3 regions of the Mesorhizobium sp. USDA 4413 genome follow, and region 2 is predicted to be linked to each of the others. Evidence: predicted binding sites of a transcription regulator. Region 2 holds the regulator's gene; each other region holds the start of a gene.
What was found. Region 2 encodes LexA, which represses DNA repair genes until DNA is damaged. Its sites were predicted from a motif close to TGTTCNNNNTGTGTTCNG; they were not measured.
Positions count from the first base shown of each region.

Region 1 (2,201 bases), 230 kb from region 2:
CGGTCAAGGCGTCGCCGGCGCCGGTCACGTCGGCGACCCGGCGCGGCGCAGGCGGGTCGATTTCGAAGATGCCGGCGTCGTCGAAGGCCAGCACGGGGGCGCTGCCGGCCGTAACCACGCCGGCATTCAGGCCACCCCGCCTGAGCGCCTCGACAAGGGTTTTGCCCGACAATTCGGCGCCGACCAGCGCGGCGGCTTCGCGGCGGTTCATGAAGAGCAGCGACAAATTCCCGAGCAACGGAGCCAGCCGAACGACCTTCGCCGGCGAGACGGCAATGGCGAAGACCGGCCGGCCGCCGGCGAGCGCCACCAGGCGATCCAGCGCCGTCGTTGGCAGGTTGGCGTCGCACAGGATGGCGTCGGCGGCGGCGATCGCCTCGCGCACCTTGGCGCGGCGGATCTGTTTCGGGAAGGCGAGGTCATAGAGCGCCATATCGGCCAGCCCGACGATCAATTCGCCTTCGGCGTCGATCAGCGCGGTATAGCTCGGCGTGGTGCGGTCGAGGAACACGACCGAGAGGTCCGCTATCCCGGCGTTGTCGATCGCCGAGGCGACCGTTTCGGCCGCCGCGTCGCCGCCGCGCACCGAGATCAGCGAGGCCGAGACGCCACGCTTCACTACGCTGCGCAGCGCGTTGAAAACGACGCCGCCGACATCCTCGCGCATCATGCCGGGGTTGGAAGCGGCGGGCACATAAGTGCCAGAGACCTGGCCGCGCCGGTCGATATGGGCGCCACCCAGGGCCAGGATAGTTGGGGATGTCGGCATTTCGGGTCGGTGACTTTCGTTGATCGTGCGGCTGCGCACACTAGGTTTCCCCGGGTCACCCTGCAATCGGGGGCGCGATTCGGGATGGCCGGATATCGAAATCTCTTCTAGGCCAGTGGTTGCGCTCCGCACTAGCTCTGGTGAGACAAAAATAGAACAAATCCAGATATTGATTATTTTTCAGGTATTTGTTGCCCCTTGCCAAATGAGAACAAAAAAGGTACAAAACGGCAGGGATCACGGATTGTCCGGCCTTCATTGACGACCAAGGGGTGATGTATCATGGCTCAGAATACTTTGCGGCTTGTAGAGGATAAGGCAGTGGACAAATCAAAGGCTCTGGATGCGGCGCTGTCGCAAATCGAGCGCGCTTTCGGCAAGGGCTCGATCATGCGGCTCGGCGCCAATGAGCAGGTGGTCGAGATCGAAACCGTGCCGACCGGGTCGCTCGGCCTCGACATCGCGCTCGGCGTCGGCGGCCTGCCGCGCGGCCGCATCATCGAGATCTACGGGCCGGAAAGCTCGGGCAAGACGACGCTGGCGCTGCACACGGTTGCGGAGGCCCAGAAGAAGGGCGGCATCTGCGCCTTCGTCGATGCCGAGCACGCGCTCGATCCGGTCTATGCTCGCAAACTCGGCGTCGACCTGGAAAACTTGCTGATCTCGCAGCCCGACACCGGCGAGCAGGCGCTGGAAATCTGCGACACGCTGGTGCGTTCGGGCGCCATCGACGTGCTGGTCGTCGACTCCGTTGCGGCATTGACGCCGCGCGCCGAAATCGAAGGCGAGATGGGCGACGCGCTGCCCGGTCTGCAGGCTCGTTTGATGAGCCAGGCGCTGCGCAAGCTGACCGCTTCGATCTCGCGCTCCAACACCATGGTCATCTTCATCAACCAGATCCGCATGAAGATCGGCGTCATGTTCGGCTCGCCCGAGACGACCACCGGCGGCAACGCGCTGAAATTCTACGCCTCGGTGCGCCTCGACATCCGCCGCATCGGCTCGGTCAAGGACCGCGACGAGGTCGTCGGCAACCAGACCCGCGTCAAGGTGGTCAAGAACAAGCTGGCCCCGCCCTTCAAGGTGGTGGAGTTCGACATCATGTATGGCGAGGGCGTGTCGAAGACCGGCGAGCTCGTCGATCTTGGGGTCAAGGCGGGTGTGGTCGAGAAATCGGGCGCCTGGTTCTCCTATAATTCGCAGCGTCTCGGCCAGGGTCGCGAGAACGCCAAGCTGTTCCTGCGCGACAATCCCGACACGGCGCGCGAGATCGAGCTGGCGCTTCGGCAGAATGCCGGGCTGATCGCCGAGAAATTCCTCGAGAATGGTGGCTCCGAGGGTGGCGATGACGGGTTCGAGGACGAAGCCGGCGCCATGTAAGGCTAGCTCGTTCCAGGAAAACCGCGCAGCGGCTTTCTGTTCGGAATTGAGC
Region 1 is NZ_JBVPRP010000001.1:4,645,553-4,647,753, reverse strand. It holds gene ACVMIM_RS22760 (carbohydrate kinase family protein) at 1-769, opposite strand, end outside; gene recA (recombinase RecA) at 1,052-2,149, shown strand.
Region 1: a site for LexA is predicted at 977-994, ahead of recA (recombinase RecA). Genes of this name have one in related genera too.

Region 2 (2,201 bases):
GGGCCGCGTGCTCGACGCGGCGGCCCTTTCGCTTGCAGCCTCGGCCAACCATCCCGCCTTGAATGTCGTGCGCCGGCCGCTGGTCGCGATCATCGCCACCGGCGATGAACTGTTGCCGCCGGGCAGCGCGCTCGGCCCCGATCAGATCATTTCATCCAACGCCTATGGCGTCGCCGCCGCCGCCCAGTCGGTCGGCGCGCGTGCGCTCGATCTCGGCATCGCCGCCGATCGTAAGGAAGCGATCGCGGCGCTGGTCCGGAAAGCAGTCGAGGCGAACGCCGATGTCATCGTCACGCTCGGCGGCGCCTCGGTCGGTGACCACGACCTGATCCATGACGTGCTGACCAGTGAAGGCATGCGGCTCGACTTCTGGAAGATCGCCATGCGCCCCGGCAAACCGCTGATGTTCGGCCGGCTTGGCAATGTCCGCTGCATCGGCCTGCCCGGCAACCCGGTGGCCAGCATCGTCTGCTCGCAGCTGTTCCTTAAGCCGCTGCTTGCCAGGCTCGGCGGCCGCGACCACAGGCAGGAGCTGCGAACGGCCCGGCTGGGCGCAGCGATGCAGGCCAACGATCTCAGGCAGGACTATGTGCGCGCCGTCATACGCGAGGACGCCGGCACGCTCGTCGCGACCCCGTTCGGCATCCAGGACTCCTCGATGCTCAGAACGCTCGCCGACGCCAACGGCCTGATCGTGCGCGAGCCCTTCGCGCCGGCAGCCGAGACCGGCGCCGAATGCAGCGTTCTGATGTTACGCTGAACAAATCGTCAACGAGTTCACTAAACTTTAAACGGTTGCGGAACACAACTGGAACAGATAGTGTTTGTTCTGGGTTTGTTTTTCTGATTCTGGTTTCAGAACCCGTGGGGGCCGCCATGCTGACGCGCAAACAACATGAACTTCTGATGTTCATCCACGAAAGGCTGAAGGAAAGCGGGATTCCGCCGTCTTTCGACGAGATGAAGGAAGCGCTCGACCTCGCCTCCAAGTCCGGCATCCACCGGCTGATCACGGCGCTGGAGGAACGCGGTTTCATTCGCCGGCTGCCGAACCGGGCGCGGGCGCTGGAAGTGCTGCGCCTGCCCGACTCGATCGCACCCGGCCTCAATGCGGCGAAGAAGTTTTCGCCAAGCGTCATCCAGGGCAGCCTGGGTCAGAACAATCTCAGCCGTCAGGTCAAGCCGGCTGCGCCCTCGCGCGCCCCGACGCCAAGCAACGACGACGATGCCGGCTCGGCCGTATCCATTCCGGTGATGGGCCGCATCGCCGCCGGTGTCCCGATCGACGCCATCCAGCACCAGACGCATTCGATCACGGTGCCGCCGGACATGATCGCCGGCGGCGAGCATTATGCGCTGGAGGTCAAAGGCGACTCGATGATCGAGGCCGGCATCTTCGACGGCGACACGGTCATCATCCGCAACGCCAACACGGCAAGCCCGGGCGAGATCGTGGTGGCGCTGGTCGATGATGAGGAAGCGACGCTCAAGCGCTTCCGCCGCAAGGGTGCCTCGATCGCGCTGGAAGCTGCCAACCCGGCCTACGAGACCCGCATCTTCGGACCGGATCGGGTGAAGGTGCAGGGCAAGCTCGTCGGGTTGATCCGCCGCTACTGATCCGGTTGCGAAGGTTTCGCATCCGTCCGCTGAGGCTTTTGATAAGGCGGCAGTCCTCTCGCCTCGCGGGTATACTTGCGCTGTTCGTGCCAAGGCCGGTACGGCTGCTCGACAGCATATTGGATGGCCGGTCGCGCGGTTGCCGATTGGGGATCGAAGAAGACGGCGGCGCTGCCGTCGCGCGCCAACTGCCGCTTGGTGACGACGAGCACGCGCGGATCGCGGCAGGGATTGTAGGCGGTGGCGTCGTTGATGACGACGAGGTCGGCAAAGCCGCAGGCCGGCCGGGCGCTGTCGCGGGTTTCAGCGAGTGCGACGATGGCGCCGGACGGATGCCGGCCGATGCAAAGATCACCCGTGCAGTAGAAGGGCGAGCCGGGCGGCAGATCGACGGGATCGACGATGTCCAGCGCATCTTTGGCGAACGTCTCCGGCGGCACGATTTCCTCGGCTTTCAGCGCCCGTTTCCAATTGTCGGTGGTGAACTCGTTGGCGCGTGCGCGACTGACGGCAAGCTCGCCACCGCCGATCGGCATCGCCACCAGATGCGCGTCCTCGGAAATGAGCACATCCGGCGTGCGGAC
Region 2 is NZ_JBVPRP010000001.1:4,414,198-4,416,398, forward strand. It holds gene ACVMIM_RS21560 (molybdopterin molybdotransferase MoeA) at 1-760, shown strand, start outside; gene lexA (transcriptional repressor LexA) at 877-1,617, shown strand; gene ACVMIM_RS21570 (ComEC/Rec2 family competence protein) at 1,611-2,201, opposite strand, start outside.

Region 3 (2,201 bases), 3.6 Mb from region 2:
CGGCGCTCGCCATCGCCTCGATCGTCGCGATGACGCTGTCCTTCCTCGGCTATTCCAGGCTGGTCTTCGACCGCTAAGCCTCTGCACCAAGCAAGCACGATTGGCAGACGCCCTCGATTTCCTTATATCGGCGACTGAGTTCGCCGGAGACCAAAGATGCCGCTGAAAATCGCCGTCCAGATGGATCATGTCTCCACCGTGTCGATCGCTGGCGACACGAGCTTCGCGCTGTCGCTGGAGGCGCAGCGGCGGGGGCACAAGCTTTTCCACTACACCCCCGACCGGCTGTCGATGCGGGACGGCAAGGTGTTCGCGCGCATCGAGGAGATGCAGGTGCGCGACGAGAAGGGCAACCACTATTCGCTCGGCGAGAAGGCGCGAACCGATCTGTCCGAGATGGACGTGGTGCTGCTGAGGCAGGACCCGCCCTTCGACATGAACTACATCACCACGACGCATATTCTGGAGCGCATCCATCCGAAGACGCTGGTGGTCAACGATCCGGCCTGGGTGCGCAACAGCCCGGAAAAGATCTTCGTCACCGAATTCCCGGACCTGATGCCGGAGACACTGATCACCAAGGATCCCCAGGAGGTGGCCGCCTTCCGCAAGGAGTTCGGCGACATCATCGTCAAGCCGCTCTACGGCAATGGCGGCGCCGGCATCTTCCATCTGCACGAAGCCGACCGCAACCTCGCCTCGCTGCTCGAGATGTTCGGCCAGCTGTTCCGCGAGCCCTATATCGTCCAGCGCTATCTCAAAGACGTGCGCAAGGGTGACAAGCGCATCATCCTGATCGACGGCGAGCCGGTGGGCGCCATCAACCGCGTGCCGGCCGAGCACGATTCCCGCTCCAACATGCATGTCGGCGGCCGCGCCGAGAAGACCGAGCTGACGGAGCGCGAGCGCGAGATCTGCGCCCGCATCGGACCGGCGCTGAGGGAACGCGGCTTCATCCTCGTCGGCATCGACGTGATCGGCGACTACATGACCGAGATCAACGTCACCTCGCCGACCGGCGTGCGCGAGGTGCAGCGCTTCGGCGGCGCGGATATTGCTGCTCTGTTCTGGGATTGCGTGGAGGGGAAGAGAAGCTAGTTCTCTCCGCGACGCTCTTTGAAACGCGCGGGAACAATGTTCCCGTAATGTTCTTGCCTAAACCGCAAATCTGTGGTTGTCTGGCGTGAGGTCTTGCGCGGGCTGATGGCATCATCGCGCGGGAGCCTGCATCCGGGGGCGCGAAAAACATGGTGGCGCGGGTTCGCACGGTGGCTTTCCAGGGCATCGAGGCTTTGCCGGTCGATGTCCAGGTGATGGTCGGGCCGGGCAAGGTCGGAATGCAGATCGTCGGCCTGCCCGACAAGGCGGTGGCCGAGAGCCGCGAGCGCGTGCAGGCCGCGCTGCACGCATCCGGCCTGTCGATGCCCTCGAAGAAGGTGACGGTGAACCTCGCGCCGGCCGATCTGCCCAAGGAAGGCAGCCATTACGACCTGCCGATCGCGCTCGGCCTGATGGCGGCGCTGGGCGCCATTCCGGGCGACATGCTGGCCGGTTACGTGGTTCTGGGCGAATTGTCGCTCGACGGCACCATTGCGGGTGTTGCGGGCGCGCTGCCGGCGGCGATCGGCGCCAATGCGGAGAGCAAGGGCCTGATCTGCCCCTTCGCATGCGGGCCGGAGGCGGCCTGGGCGGGCAAGGATTTCGATATATTGGCGCCGCGCAGCCTGATCGCCATCGCCAACCATTTTCGCGGCACGCAGGTGCTGTCGCGCCCCGAAGCCGGCATCCAGCTCGCCGCACGCGACTTACCCGACCTCGCCGACATCAAAGGCCAGGAAAGCGCCAAGCGGGCGCTCGAGGTGGCGGCGGCCGGCGGCCATAACCTGCTGATGGTCGGGCCGCCCGGCGCGGGCAAGTCGATGCTGGCGCAGCGCCTGCCTTCGATCCTGCCTCCGCTGGCGCCCAAGGAGCTCTTGGAAGTCTCGATGATCGCCTCGGTCGCCGGCGAGCTCGCCGAAGGCAAGCTGACCGACCGGCGGCCGTTCCGCGCGCCGCATCACTCCGCCTCGATGGCGGCGATGGTGGGCGGCGGACTGCGCGCGCGTCCGGGCGAGGCCTCGCTCGCCCATAATGGCGTGTTGTTCCTCGACGAACTGCCCGAATTCGCGCCGCAGACGCTGGATGCGCTGCGCCAGCCGCTG
Region 3 is NZ_JBVPRP010000001.1:817,879-820,079, forward strand. It holds gene ACVMIM_RS04145 (GtrA family protein) at 1-77, shown strand, start outside; gene gshB (glutathione synthase) at 157-1,098, shown strand; gene ACVMIM_RS04155 (YifB family Mg chelatase-like AAA ATPase) at 1,248-2,201, shown strand, end outside.
Region 3: a site for LexA is predicted at 1,136-1,153, ahead of ACVMIM_RS04155 (YifB family Mg chelatase-like AAA ATPase). Genes of this name have one in related genera too.